Regions from separate parts of the Alteribacillus sp. HJP-4 genome, predicted to be linked through region 3. Evidence: riboswitches for the same ligand, from Rfam matches in the RefSeq annotation. Region 3 holds a riboswitch; each other region holds the start of a gene.
The links. A riboswitch is a leader RNA that binds a small molecule or an ion and turns the genes downstream of it on or off. The one in region 3 is predicted to bind thiamine pyrophosphate.
Positions count from the first base shown of each region.

Region 1: it holds a riboswitch for thiamine pyrophosphate, as region 3 does, so the genes downstream of both, ACE4RR_RS08230 (thiamine phosphate synthase) here and thiC (phosphomethylpyrimidine synthase ThiC) in region 3, are expected to answer to the same signal.
Region 2: it holds a riboswitch for thiamine pyrophosphate, as region 3 does, so the genes downstream of both, thiT (energy-coupled thiamine transporter ThiT) here and thiC (phosphomethylpyrimidine synthase ThiC) in region 3, are expected to answer to the same signal.

Region 1 covers NZ_JBHIKY010000007.1:45,404-50,518, forward strand. Annotated here, with positions in the region: gene ACE4RR_RS08210 (ThiF family adenylyltransferase) at 1-977, opposite strand, end outside; gene ACE4RR_RS08215 (thiazole synthase) at 974-1,741, opposite strand; gene thiS (sulfur carrier protein ThiS) at 1,748-1,951, opposite strand; gene thiO (glycine oxidase ThiO) at 1,935-3,083, opposite strand; gene ACE4RR_RS08230 (thiamine phosphate synthase) at 3,080-3,751, opposite strand; TPP riboswitch at 3,740-3,841, opposite strand; TPP riboswitch at 3,971-4,070, opposite strand; gene ACE4RR_RS08235 (YbfB/YjiJ family MFS transporter) at 4,177-5,115, shown strand, end outside.
Region 2 covers NZ_JBHIKY010000007.1:20,921-26,035, forward strand. Annotated here, with positions in the region: gene ACE4RR_RS08090 (ArsA family ATPase) at 1-195, opposite strand, end outside; gene ACE4RR_RS08095 (cory-CC-star protein) at 214-477, opposite strand; gene ACE4RR_RS08100 (carbon starvation CstA family protein) at 591-2,336, opposite strand; gene ACE4RR_RS08105 (hypothetical protein) at 2,523-2,984, opposite strand; TPP riboswitch at 3,084-3,185, shown strand; gene thiT (energy-coupled thiamine transporter ThiT) at 3,263-3,835, shown strand; gene ACE4RR_RS08115 (hypothetical protein) at 3,870-4,586, opposite strand; gene megL (methionine gamma-lyase) at 4,799-5,115, shown strand, end outside.
Region 3 covers NZ_JBHIKY010000030.1:18,945-24,059, reverse strand. Annotated here, with positions in the region: gene ACE4RR_RS19050 (ATP-binding protein) at 147-590, shown strand; gene ACE4RR_RS19045 (GerMN domain-containing protein) at 642-1,415, opposite strand; gene ACE4RR_RS19040 (serine protease) at 1,871-2,044, opposite strand; gene thiC (phosphomethylpyrimidine synthase ThiC) at 2,063-3,835, opposite strand; TPP riboswitch at 3,977-4,091, opposite strand; gene ACE4RR_RS19030 (BH0509 family protein) at 4,568-4,711, shown strand.

The DNA of each region.
Region 1 (5,115 bases), on a different contig from region 3:
TTCGTTTTATCATTTACTCCGTGGATCATGACGCGGCCATCTGAAAAAATAACTACTTTTTTATTTTCAAGCAGTAACACAAGTAAATGATCATTTTCTTTCTGAACAAAAGATTGATACCTTTTCTTTAAATCCTGTAAAGAAAGTACTTGATTTGCAGCAGGCCTGATTTGAACAGCTTCCCTTCCGCACATCATTTCTGTCTTTGTCCAATGACTGTAATCGAGGTAAGGATACACGGCTTTTTCACTGCAGCTAGGGCATTCAGAGTTTCTCAAACCGTTTACGTTCACTTCAGAAAATTCATTCTTCCAAAGATCAAAGGAGAACAAAGTGGGCCGCAGCGCAGCAAGGTTACCTGTTAACAGCTTCATAGCTTCTGTCGTCTGATGGGCGCTGACCATCTGCACTGCAGGGGCGATTATACCAGCTGTATCACAAGTTTCCCCATCTAATGGGATATCCTCCATTAAACAGTGCAGGCAAGGCGTAATACCTGGCCTAATTGTTAATGTTAGTCCATAGCTTCCAATACATGCCCCGTATATCCATGGGATATTGTGCTTTTGGCAGAAGTCATTCACGAGCATCCTGGTCTCAAAATTATCAAGTGCGTCGATGATAAGATCACAGGTGGTAACAGTTTCCAAAAAAGCGATATCTGCTTCCCCAATTATCGCATTAATAGTGATATTACTATTAATCTCGCGGAGCCGTTTTTCTGCGGCTGCAGCTTTGGGGATAGTGCCCGCTGCGTCGTTTTCTGTATAAAGCTGCTGACGGTTCAGGTTGCTGAATTCAACGTAATCCCGGTCAATAATAGTGATGCTTCCTACCCCAGCACGTACGAGGGTTTCTGCTGCACTGCTTCCAAGCGCCCCGGCCCCGATAATCACTACTTCTGCCTTCTGCAGCTTTCTTTGACCGTCAGCTCCTATTCCGGAAAACAATTCCTGCCTTGAATATCTTTCTCTCAAAGTCTGCTCATTCCTTCAGCCGGACTGCTTGCCTGAGCATAAAATTTCTTATCTATCCGTCCTGCTTCATATCCGAGTCTACCGGCTTCCACTGCATATTTCATTGCTTCTGCCATCTTTTCTGGAACTTCTGCACCGGACACTGCAGTGTTTAAGAGAATGCCGTCTGCCCCAAGCTCCATTGCGTAGGAAGCATCTTTGGGACTTCCAATGCCGGCATCCACAATTACCGGCACTTCTGCCTGCTCGATAATATGAGACAGATTATAAGGATTTATAATACCAAGACCTGTTCCGATCGGGGAAGCTCCCGGCATGATTGCATGCACCCCAAGTTCTTGAAGCTTTCTTGCCAGCACTACATCATCAGACGTATATGGCAGCACCGTGTAGCCTTCTTTAAGAAGTATTTCAGAAGCTTTCAATGTCTCCACTGGATCGGGAAGTAGTGTTTTATCACAGCCTATAACCTCGACTTTAATCATATCGCACATATTCGCTGCATCTGCCATTTTTGCAATTCTTACTGCTTCATCAGCTGTTTTTGCTCCCGCTGTATTAGGCAGAAGGCGGAAACCCGACAGATCCATTTCTTCGAAAGGATCCGGCTGAGAGGTATCGAATATATTCATTCTTCTTACGGCAAATGTCAGCACCTCCGTTTCCGACTTCTGTACTGAGCACCTCTGAATCTCTGCATTTTCATATTTTCCTGTTCCTAAAAATAATCGTGAATTAAAAGAATATGGCCCAATGTTTAACATAAAAATTCACCCTCCTCCTACAAAATGGACAATCTCAAGAATATCTCCTTCTTCAACAGCTTCATCCGCATGCTCATCTTTTTTCAGTACTGTGCCATTACGTTCCACCACTGCTTTTTTCCCTGATAAATGAAGATGTTCTAATAGACCGCTCACGCTGTCTGCTGAGTCCGGCAAATTCTGCTTTACACCATTAATGGTAACTTCCAATGCGATCTTCCTTTCCTTCGATAGTTCTTTTCGGGCAAAAAGCGGATTTCCAGTCTGAACGGACGGGTTTTCCATCGATCATATCCGCCATCCATTCCCCTGTAACAGCGGAGAGTAGAATACCGTTTCTGTAGTGGCCTGCCGCCAGCCATAATCCTTTCTGTCCGTAAGCTCCCAGATATGGCATACCATCCGCTGTCTGTGGTCTCACTCCTGCCCATGCCCGGCCCCACTCGGCTCTTTCAAATGCAGGAACAAGGCTGCAGGCTTTGCGGAGCAGAGTTTGCACGGCTTCTGCCATAACTTTTTTATCCATGTGTCCCTCCCGTTCCGTGGCACCGATAATAACCGATCCGTCTGCCTTAGGAACGATATAAAAGTCGCTGGCATGAATGGTGGAACGGATCACACTCCGCTCAGGTATTAGTGACACACATTCGCCTTTTACTGGGATCATCTGTGGAACTGGTGCTTTATCTTTATTCAGCAGACTTTCGGACCACGCGCCTGCTGCGACCACCACATGCGGAGCGTAAACAGGCCCGTAACAGGTCTCTACGCCAGTGGTTCTGCCATTATCTTCTATTAATCTGTCAGCGCTAATATACTCCTGCAGGTCAGCCCCGATATTCGCTGCCGCCCGTGCCAGAGCTTTTGTCCAGTCAGGAGCCTTTACCTGTCCATCCTGAGGAATATAAAGAGCTCCCTGAATTCTTCCCTTGATTTCAGGCTCCCGATGGAGGACTTCCTCTGCATTCAACCATTCCACATGCTCTCCTTCAGCTTCCTGTATAACCCTTATCTGTTGAAGCTGAAGGGCTTCTTCCGCTGTCACCGCAACCTTCAGCATCCCATTCTTAAGGTAGGAAACTGTTAATCCAGAAGCCTTCTCCACTTCCGGTACAAGTTCAGAAAACATATTTCTGCTCGTCCTGGCAAAATCAAAAAATGCGCCCTTATTCTTTAACTCCGATTGAGCTCCGAGCATACCCGCTGCAGCGCTGGAAGCTTCTTCGGCAATCCTTCCCTTCTCCAGCAGTTTCACTCTATAGTTCCGTTTAGCCAGCTGGTATGCAATCGAGCAGCCGTTTACTCCTCCACCAATGATAATTACGTCATAGGATTGAATCAATTTTGACCTTCCTTTCGCAAAGCGGCAGCTTCTGCACCAGGGTTTTCTGCATAATAAATTCCTGAGAGCACCGCCGCTCCTTTTGCTCCATGAAGAGCTGTTTTTCTGAGGTTGTCTTTTGTCATTCCACCAATCGCAATTACTGGAATATTGACAGCTGCTGTCACTTCTTGAAGCTTCATTAATCCTCTGGCTGCGACCCCTTGTTTGCTTGAAGAAGCAAACACATGTCCGAAAAACAGATAATCTGCACCTTGTTTTTCTTTCTCCACAGCAGAAGTAACGCTATGCACAGAAGCACCGTGCAGAACTTTTCCAGTCAGCTTCCGGATAGGGGAGTGTTCAGGATAATGAATACCGCCAAGATTATATTTTTCAACCAGCTCTGGCTGATTGTTCACTATTATTTTCATTTTCGGGACATTACTTTGAAGCAGCAGCCGAATTCCAGCTTCTATATCTTTTCTGGACCACTTTTTTTCTCTGATGTGTACAAAATCGACATAATGGTGAGTCTGCAATGTCACCTCGTGCCATTTTTCTATACTCTGATTTCCTGAAGAAATAGCATGAAGCTGCACTTTTCTTAATCCCCCTTTTCCGCAGCGAAAAAAAGCCCCTTCCCTGCTGTGAGGAAAGAGGCGGCGGCTGCTGAGTGCATGCTGCAATCACTTTCCTCCGCTGGTTTTTCCAGTTCAGGTTCAAAGAGTTTCAACTTCCGTTGATCTCAGCCGGTTAAGGCACCCCTAGTGAATAATTAATATTATTTTTACAACTCGAGAACATCTGTACAGAAGAAAAGCATAGCCATAGTACATTCAAAACTTAAGAAAACAAAAAAACCATCCCTCAGGAAAACGGGGACGGGACTTCACAAACTCTCCTAAAAAGGACCGTACCAACATTCCCTCCGCTAGTATCAACTAGATCAGGTTCAAAGGGACCAGAATTCTCTGTCTCAGTCAAAAGACGCCCCCAGTGGTTATATTATCTAAAATTTTATAGGAAAATTTGTTCTATGTCAATCGCTTCCAAGATTCGTCCTCTATTGCTAGAATGCTAGATAGAACAAGTTTATAAGGAAGTGACATCCATGAGTCAGTCTGCAGGATTAAAAACGCCCAAGCAAGCATCTATTTTTTTTATATTACTTTCTGGTGTGATCGTGCTTGCAGTCGTCATGGGAATAGGACGGTTTGCATACACACCAATACTCCCGGTAATGGTGGAGCATACATCTTTAAATAATGAGTCCGCAGGGTATCTGGCGTCAAGTAATTACCTCGGCTATCTGGTCGGTGCTCTGCTTGCTGGAAAACTGAGCTGGAAACGAGGAAGAGCATTCAATGTTTACATATTCTTTAGTATGAATGCAGCCACGACGCTCGGAATGGGACTTACGAATTTAGAGTGGGGCTGGCATGCCTTAAGGTTTGGGTCCGGATTGTCGAGTGGGATTGTATTTGTGCTCGTTTCAAGTCTCATTTTAGACACCCTGGCCAGCAGAGGCAGACTTCCCTTGTCTGGATATTTGTTTGGGGGAGTCGGGCTCGGCATTATAAGCACTGGTCTTCTTGTACCAATTGTTATGCAGATAGCAGAATGGAACGGAGTCTGGCTCTCACTCGGGCTGCTCTCCTTTTTACTTGGAGGAGCTGTTCTGAACTGGGTCAAAGATCCCCCGGAGCAAAAAATAATGCCAGAAAGCACAGGTACAAACCACAATTCCAGAATAATACCTTGGCTGACAGCTGCTTATTTTATGGAGGGCATAGGATATATTATAAGCGGCACCTACCTTGTAGCATTTGCATCAGAAATACCATTTCTTCACTCAGCACCTTCCCTGAGCTGGGTGTTTGTCGGGGCTGCAGCAGCCCCATCATGTGTCATTTGGGCTGCAATCGCGTCAAGAATCGGCAATCTTCCGGCTATTCAGTTTGCTTTCGTTGTCCAAATAATTGGAATAGCTTTACCGGTCGTATTTTTTAATGCTGTTGGAGCTCTGCTCGGGTCCATTCTCTTTGGAGCA
Region 2 (5,115 bases), on a different contig from region 3:
CGTCAATTTTCTCTTTTTGTCTCCGATCTCCTCATCGAAAAGATCGCTCAGATTATGAGCAGGATCCGTCGAAACGAGCAACGTCTTTTTGCGTTTTTTGGCAGCGGCAAGTGCAAAAGCTGAGGAAGATGTTGACTTGCCTACGCCGCCTTTTCCTCCAAAAAATACGATATCAAAAGAAAACAGATTTTCCATTACCTTCCTCCTTTCTATTTAACAGCAGCGAATTCCCGATAACGGTGATTTATCCATTCCCATCCGTAAATGCCAGTCATGAAACCGCTCCACCATTTCCGGATAGAGCTCCAGCGTGTAGTAGGAAGCAGGATTCGGCAGGCCAAGCAGATCTGAAAAACAAAGCAGTAAAAACAAATCATCTTCATCACGGATTTCTCGTTTTATCTCGGCGCGGTGCGGAAGCTTCAAAACCTCATCGTAGAATTCCAGCAAGCTTCTTATACTTAATTTTTTTTCCATGGTTATCCCCCCATGATTATATCGTGCCTATACGAAAAGGGCCGCAATTCTGCAGAAAGTACTGCCCTGCAGAAAGGACCCTTTTCTTCCTTTCTTTATTTTATCATGTTTACTTAATCATTATCCGGTTCTGTATTCGGCTTTTCTCTTCTAAACAATGCAATTGCTTCTAATAAAATCCAGATGGCAAACCCGAGAATTATCGCGCCTAATACGAATAAGAGAATCTGCGCATCGGCGTCACCGAGACCGGACCACTGGAACAGAACCTGCTGCGTCATCGCCCAAAGGGTCATAAACAATAAGAATATCATCGGAACAAGGGTAAATAGGAAGTTCCTTCCTTTCCGGCGAAGCCAGATCGAGATCAGCAGTAAGCTGATACCCGCCAGGAGCTGGTTCGATGTACCAAACAGCGGCCAGAGCAGATATCCACCGGAACCAAACCCACGATCATCTCCAGGGAGAAGAACGAGCGCTGTACTTGCCCCAACAGCCATGGCTGTGGCGACATGCTTCTTCGTTAACGCCGGAGCTTTATACTCCTGGCCAAGCTCTGATATGATGTAGCGCATCAGCCGGACAGAGGTATCAAGCGTGGTAGCGGCAAAGCTTACTACAATAACCGCTACAATCGTTTCAGCCACTCCGGCCGGAAGCCCGAGTCCGGTGGCGAGCTGCCCCGCCCCTCCGATGAAGTGTCCCAGTCCATCTGCATTTGCAATAGTATAGCTTTCGTACGCGGACAGGAAGTCAGATTGAGTAGCAAAGAAGGTTGTCACTGCCAGGATGGTTATCAGTGCCAATGTTCCTTCGCCGACTGCCCCAAAATAACCGACAAATCTGGCATCCGTTTCTTTGTTCAGCTGTTTTGAAGTGGTACCGGAGGAAACAAGTCCGTGAAAACCTGAAATAGCCCCGCATGCAATCGTAATAAATAACAGTGGGAACCATGAGACATCAGAAACACCTCTTGTCGCAGGTGCTGATATTTCTGGAGCTGGCCAAGTGAACAGCAGCCCTAGATATAAAATGGCAAGACCTACAACCAGCTGGTGGGAGTTAATGTAATCCCGTGGCTGCAAAAGCTTCCATACTGGCAGAATCGATGCGATATATACATAGATCATAAGAATCGCTATCCATATCATAAATGCCCAGGATACTGCCCCAAGACCAAGCGGTCCCGCCGCTTCCTCTCCGCCAAAATAGCTGACAATATCAATCTGCAGAGCAGGTACATTCGCAGCAATTACCGCTGCTGCATACATGACAGCAAGCGCTATTATAGAAGGGACCAGCATATTGCCGCCTTTTTTGTTTACTTTATAGCCGATCCATATTGCAAGCGGTATCTGGATGAAAACTGGCAGAACACTTGCTGGAAATGAAACAAATAAATTCGAAATAACCCATGCAAAGACAGCGTTTACCATTAATACTAGAATAAGAATGATAAACAAAAATAAGAGCTTGGCACGGCGGCCGATAATTCTTTCGGCTAATGTACCGATGGACTGTCCTTTATTACGGACTGATAATACCAGTGTTCCAAAATCATGAACCCCCGCAGCAAAGACCGTGCCGAGAACGACCCACAAAAAAGCGGGAAGCCATCCCCAATAGACGGCAACAGCAGGCCCTACAATCGGTGCTGCCCCGGCGACGGAAGTAAAATGGTGACCCCAGAGAACCCATTTATTTGTTGGTACAAAGTCTACGCCATCCCGGAATTCATGTGCCGGTGTGCGGAAATTTGGATCTAAGCGATAAATGCGTTCAGCGATAAACTTAGAATAATACCGGTATCCGAGGGCAAATACTATAATCCCTATAACCGCTAAAACAATAGCTGGCATGAGCGCCTCTTCCTTTCTGCATTGGATTAAAAAAATAGATAACGCTTACATATTGGTGATTTTTTCCTCCTTTCCGCTATATTCCTATGCTTATAGTAGTAGTTTGATTATAAAAGAAATTATGATAATTTGCGAATAATTTCTTAAAATACTATTCTAACAATAATTTTGCCAAATGTTTAGCCTTTAATTTTGACCGAGAGCCTTTGCAAAGAAGCTGGATAGTAAAATAATGATGAATAAGGACGGCCCCATAGCTGCAAACAGAAAAGAAAGCGGCCGTGACTTTATCAGCGGACTAAAAAAGAAAGAGATCGATGATGCCATCGTCACGCCAATAAAAAATCCGACTAAATCATAGGTAAGTATAATAAAAAGACCGTGGAGAGCTCCAAGAGAGCCAAAGATAAACACACCTAGAAGCGGATAAACAAGCCAGGTTTCGAGCGGCTTTAACAACTGCAGCAGCAATTCCCCTGCCGCAGCTCCTGCATATGTATGTACAGTTAATATAAAAGCCAGCAGTAAAAATTGATTGATATCGCCAAGACTGATTGTATAAAAAATAAACAACAATAAGGTGACGGAGCAGGCAAGGCCGCTTCCTTTTAAATAACGAATAATTGCACTTTGTGATGAAGCCTCCATAATATCCTCCTGAGTCCAAACTTCTTTTTAGTATACATCATATTTACTCCCCATTGCTTTTCAAACTCATAAGGCTGTGCTATATTTAAGAAAATATTATATTTCCACTAGGGGTGTCGGAAGACTGAGAGAGGCGTGCTGCCTCAACTCTTAGAACCTGAACTGGCTCAGACCAGCGTAGGAAAGTGGTGCGGCAGGCTTCTTGTCACACAGACAAGAGTGTTTTAAAAAATCAGTCGTCTCCTTTCCCCCTTTGAGGATATGAAAGGAGTATTTTTATGCAATCCAATCGACTAGTCATTATGATAGAAGTCGCTATTATGGCTGCACTGGCAGTCATCCTCAGCTATATCAAATTTTCAGCACTCTGGGCAATGGGAGGTTCAATTTCCCTTGTCATGGTTCCTATCTTCATTATGGCTTTCCGGAGAGGATGGAAAATCGGAGTACTCACAGGCTTTATTTATGGAATGGTTCAGCTGTTGTTTGGTCCAACGATTGTTCACCCTGTTCAATATATTTTAGAATATCCGATTGCTTTCGCCGTGCTGGGATTTGCCGGAGTATTTGCCGGTAAACAAAGCAGACAGGACCGACTGCCGCTGGCTTTAATGATTACAGGTATAGGATTTGCTACTTTGCTCAGATTTCTGGATCATTTTGCTTCCGGTATTATCTGGTTTGGGGCTTACGCTCCTGATGGTATGCCGGTCTCTGCGTATTCAGCAATTTATAACGCTTCATATCTTGTGCCGGAAATGCTGATAACGATGGTGATTGTCGTTCTTATTTCCAGATACAGGCCGCAATTTTTCATTGAAACTAAAAGATCCCCTCAGGCCGCAGCGTAATGCCTGCCTTTCATCATGAAGGGCAGGCTTTTTTTTACCATTCAAAAAATAACTTTAATGCAAATGTGATTAGTGTATATCCAATAGATGAGAGAAGAAACGTACGAAAGTGTGCATTGTGTTCAGAAGGCAGTTCTTTTTTCAGCACATTTAAGATCATAGCTCCAGATATAAAGGCAAAAACAATGCCCAGTGCATAGTCAGGCATAGAAACGAACACACCAAGCAGCCAGCCGCTTAAAATCCCTGCAGCAAGAATGTACCTCCCAAGCTCTACATATCTTTTGGCATCCTCTCTCCACAAATCATTCGAAATTGCCATAAAGTGCAGTCCAACAGCTAACCCGTAAAACCACGCCTCTATCCCTTCTATATCAGACCCGAAAACATGGTACGAAATAAACATATTGTACATCCCGAAAAATATTATTTGAATCCAATAGAAGCTTCCTTCACCCTGAGCATGCTTCTGGTAAGCTTTTTCTGCTGCATTATGAACGGCATAAAATACAAGCAGACCAAAGAGCCCCAGCAAATATAATTCTGACTCCATCGCCAGCAGTCCAGATGCTTTGAATTTCTCCTGCTCTTCATGCAGAGAAGGCAGCACATAAACGAAAACATAGGAAACAGCAACTCCACCAGAAAAAGAAACCCATTTAAATCTGCCAACATGAGAAGTCGAAATTAATTTATTTGCAAACAGCTGCACTGTAAGGTAAACGATGATTATCAGCGTCGGATCGAGCATTGTCTTTGTTCTCCCTTCCCATGGGAATTGAAATTTTAATAATAACCGCCATTTTCCCACAAAATGATAGAAATGAAAAATAAAAGGGTAGTTCTGAATAGCAGCCTCTAAAAAATCAAATCCTATTATCCTGTCCCTTCACCGCACAGCCGTGCGTGAGACAGGCTGTTTTAATATACTAATACTGGAAACTTATACAAAAGCACGAGAGGATGACACAGATGAATAAAAAGCAATTGGAAACAAGAGCTATACACGGTAAGGGAAAGGGTAACGAGCACGGCAGCCTGGTACCGCCTATTTATCAAACCTCTACGTTTTCCTTTGCTAGTGCCGAGCAGGGAGAACAAAGATTTGCAGGTAATGAAAAAGGCTATATATATTCCCGCCTTGCTAATCCAACAGTGCGAGAATTAGAGGAGAAAATTGCTGATCTTGAAGGAGCGGAGGATGGAATAGCATTCAGCTCTGGAATGGCAGCCATATCTTCTGTGCTTGCTTCTCTTGTGAAAAGCGGTGATCACCTCCT
Region 3 (5,115 bases):
TATAGGTATAAAGATATTTATGGGTAATACTTATCATAATCTTCCTGCTAGTGAATTAATTTCGCATTTAGAATTATTTATTTGGGGTATACACGAAACATAAAGAGACTTTGAAAGTGAAAATTGTAAAGAAAGGGGGGGATAGAATGAAAAATTATTCAGATCAAATAGCGGTAGAAGGAAAATCACAATATAAGAAAACTCGTGAAAAAATTAAAGAATGGCTGAAGATATTAACTGAAGAGGATCAGTTTACTTTTGAAGTAGCTGTAAATGAAGCTATTAATAATGCAATCAGCCATGGCACAGGCCCAGGAGGAATTCTGGCTGAGGTTTATCTGCGTGTAGATGAAGAAAAGATCGTTATTACGGTAGCAGATTTTGGGCCGACTTTTTCAAAGGATGGTAATAATAAGTATGATGAAAGCCCTGGAGTAATACTGAAGGAGACGGCTGAAGCGCTGACAGAGTCAGGGCGTGGTATTGCAATTATGAAAAAATGGAGCGATAAATTATTATTAGACGAAAACGGAAAGAAAATAACCCTCGTGAAATATTATCAGACAGATTCGATAGAAACGACTACCTGAAGAGAATGACGCAAAAAAACTGTCTGACTTTCATGGTCAGACAGTTGCTGTTTAATCTACGCTTTCATAATCATCTGGATTCCCAGCTTGAATAGGCTCAGTGGCATCATTATTACCGAAGAGAGTTTCTTCTTCTTCTCCATTAATTAATACTTTTGTTTGATCATAGCCGAATTGCTGCATAATCAGTGCAATTTGTTCCGTAAAGGCAATCTCCATGCTTGAACCAGCATTCGCATCAAGTAACGATTCTGAAAATGAAACCTCCGCAGTACCGTCATGCCCTTCTACGGATTGAACCTCCACATTCGTTCCTTCAAACAAAGATGTTAATTCATCACTTTCCGGACCGGCAATCCACGCTTCCAGTGCTGCAAGGGGAATTTCATCTTCTGAAGCAGCAGTAACTTCCTGATCCACTTTTAACGTTTCCAATAATTGTTCATCAGAGAAAAAGAGAGTGACAGTTTCAGTAATTTTCTCTTCATCCTCCGCGCTCGAAGAGGTATCTTCTTCTTCAGAGGCAGTCTCTTCGAGATCTGCTGATTCTTCTTCTGAATCAGTCTCCTCTTCTGAATCAGACTTCTCTTCTGAATCAGATTCTTCTTCAGCATCTGTATCATCAGTTTCTTCTTCTTCGTTTTCAGCTTCCTCTTCATCTTCAGGAGTTTCTTCTTGCTCTTTCACTTCATCAGTTCCTTCAGTTTCCTGCATTTCTTCCGCGTCGTTTTCTTCCGGAGAGCCGTTTTCTTCGCTCGTACCACAGGCAGTAAGTAAACTAAATCCAAGTATTGCGGCTATTGCTGCGTATGAATATTTTCTCATAAACGTCTCCTTTCTCCTTCCATAGTTCTACATAAACTGTCGATATGTATAAAAAACAGTTACAAAAATTGTAGAAAATGCAGGAAAAGTTGTCAAAGGTCTTTCATACCTCTTTTAACAAATGGGCAATATTTATCATGAATAAAATAGAGAAATGTATTCTCTATATATCATGGGGCTGTATCATAAATGATACTCGCCCCCTTTTGTATGGTAAAAAAAGCAGTGGACAAGTCCTTCGCTTTCCGTGGGCAGCGCTTCAGCTAACCGGGCGAAACCCGCGCCCGGTGGATCTTCAGCCGCTGCTCTTCCCACTGGAGTCTTCGGACTTGTCCCCTGCTCTCTTCTATTTAGGATACTACTTTTTCTATAAAAAGGGGCTTTTGCTACAGCCCCAAATCATTCCTATTCCTGACGTTTTTCCATGAAAGACAGACAGCCTGCTGCCTGTTACCTTAATAGTACAGAACCTTCGTAAGCCTGCATTTTACACATATCTGATAATATTCATTTCCTTCAAAAGTGTGGTTACACTCGTTTTGTAAACGATGAAGCGCCACTTCTAATAGATCCAGATGCTTTTTTGTCCGGGCTATTTCTTCCTGAATTTCAGCCGCTGCTCGATTCATAGGTTCTCTCCCTTCACATCATTGGTAAAGGCGGCTGCCGGATTTTTTAAAGGCTTCCGCTTTTTCCTTCATCCCAGTTTCCACTGCTTCTGTTGTATTCATGTCATGCTCCCGAGCGTAATTACGAATATCCTGGGAAATTCGCATGCTGCAAAATTTCGGGCCGCACATCGAACAAAAGTGGGCAGTCTTAGCTCCTTCTGCCGGAAGGGTTTCATCATGAAATTCAAGTGCTCTTTCCGGGTCAATAGAGAGGTTGAATTGATCTCTCCATCTGAATTCAAACCGGGCTTTAGATAATGCATCATCCCTTTTCTGGGCATTTGGATGGCCCTTCGCTAAATCTGCGGCATGGGCAGCAATTTTATATGTGATAACACCTTCGCGGACATCCTCTTTATTAGGCAGGCCGAGATGTTCTTTTGGTGTGACATAGCAAAGCATTGCTGTACCGTACCACCCGATCTGAGCAGCGCCGATCCCTGAAGTGATGTGGTCATATCCCGGTGCTATATCAGTAGTAAGCGGACCGAGAGTGTAGAAAGGAGCTTCTTCGCAGACCTCCAGCTGTTTATCCATATTTTCTTTTATCAAGTGCATCGGCACGTGGCCTGGCCCTTCTACCATAACCTGAACATCATGCTTCCAGGCTCTTTTTGTTAATTCTCCTAGCGTCTCTAATTCTGCAAATTGAGCTTCGTCATTCGCGTCTGCGATAGATCCTGGGCGGAGGCCGTCTCCAAGAGAAAACGCGATATCATATGTTTTCATTATTTCGCAGATTTCATCGAAATGCGTATATAAGAAGCTTTCCTGGTGGTGGTATAAGCACCACTGCGCCATAATGGAACCTCCCCTGGAGACTATTCCTGTCAGTCGGCCCGCGGTAAGCGGTACATAGCGCAAAAGCACCCCGGCATGAATAGTAAAGTAGTCTACACCCTGTTCAGCCTGTTCTATTAGAGTATCCCTATAGATTTCCCATGTTAATTCCTCAGCGGTACCATTAACCTTTTCCAGTGCCTGGTAAATAGGAACAGTGCCGACTGGCACAGGGGAGTTGCGGATAATCCATTCTCTTGTGGTGTGTATATTTTTACCGGTGGAAAGATCCATAATATTATCTGCTCCCCAGCGGATGGCCCAGGTCATTTTTTCAACTTCTTCTTCGATGGAGGATGTGACAGCAGAGTTGCCAATATTTGCATTGATCTTTACATGAAAATTTCGTCCGATAATCATCGGTTCTATTTCGGGATGATTAATATTGGAAGGAATTATCGCTCTTCCTTCTGCTACTTCCTTAAGGACGAATTCCGGTGACATGTCTTCTCTTATAGCTATAAATTCCATCTCCGGTGTAATAATGCCTTGTTTCGCATAGTGCAGCTGAGTTACATTTTTACCACTTACTGCCCGGCGGGGAGTTCTTTTTAATCCAGGAAATACAGGTGGCCGGCTGTGGGAGTTCAATCCATTATCTTCAGGACGTATTAATCTTCCCTCATATTCTTCTGAATCCCGGCGTTCATTTATCCACTCGGCACGAATCGATTTCAGCCCTTTTTCGAAGCTGATAAGCTCTTCTTCATCTGTATATGGACCGCTTGTATCGTACAGGTGGATCGGAGGGTTTTTTTCCTCGCCAAAGGTTCCGGCCGTGTCGCTTAATTCAATTTTTCGCATTGGCACGCGCAGGTCAGGACGGGATCCGCTGACATACACTTTTTTACTCCCTGGAAGATTAGATAAATGGTGCACGTTCTCGTGGGAAATGGATGAATTGGACATAAAAAAATCTCTCCTTTTAAAAATAGTAAAGGACGAGATCTTGGCGCATAGACGAAAGGGCACAGCAGGCAATAAAAAATAAAATAAGCCGGCCCATTCATTTTGGACCGGCTGTCATTTAGAAGCTGCTAAAGAACCTTGCTTTCACGATTCTAACTTCCCTACGCTGGTATGAACCAGATCAGGTCCGAAGGGTCAGAAAAATTCATGGCATTTTCTTCTCAGCCCGGCTCATCGGACTCCCCTAGTTGATTCATTATTCAATTACACCAAGTATAGGAGATATTATAAAAAATGAAAACCCCAAAACTGAATAAATTTCACCTCTGAATGAATTTCATAAGTCAATTTCACAACGAAAAATGCGGGTATTAAAATCTACTTTCTCTTTATCATTCGACTTTCGCTTCAGGCGAACGCTTTCCGTGGGCTTGGCCTCAGCCTCCTCAGCAGCAAAAAGCTGCCTGCGGGGTCTTCACCTCAAGCTAGTCCCACGACGCCCAGGACGTGCTAGTGTCGATGTTGGCCACAGGACGTGGCCGGTATTAATCGACCAGGAGTCGTCGCCTTACGCTACAATCGAATGTTCGTGTTTTATATTCTGAATTGCTCTTATGAAATTGATTCCTCTGATAAAAAATTCTGAAAAATGTGTTGACGGAATGAAATTATCTGTTATATAATACATTTAAATTAATATTCTGTAGTAACACAGAAAGGGGAGCATACAAAATGAAAAGAAGAGAGCGTCAGAACATGATTACATTTTTAACGAAGGTCAGGGGTATGGAAGATCAACAGTTTACTATGATGACGGATGAAGATGTAGAGCATTTATATGATCAAACGTATTTTCAGCACGAAACAACGGAATAACACACCTTTAAAAGCTCGGGTATCCGGTTAGAAACCGGTACCGGGCTTTTTTTTCGAATTGCTGCCATGATTATGCTGAAGACTTTTGGCTTCTGCTCCATGACAGCAGATTTTCGATCCTCTCATAGATCTGCTGTTCGTCAACCTCTTTTTAGTAAAACCCATACTTTTTTGAATTTGTTCTCATATTTTCTTCCTTTCGACCTCAAAAGAAATGATATAATTGTAGACGTACTTATTATGGTGGAGGCTCGTATGAATAATTTTTCTAATAAAAAGCTGTTTGCTTTTATTACCACGCTTGTCATTATGTATGGAATAATATACTGGGTTTATGCCTTGTTTTTTTGATGCCAGGGCACTAAAGCTCCGGGGTGGTAAACATCCGGGCTTTCTTTTTTTGA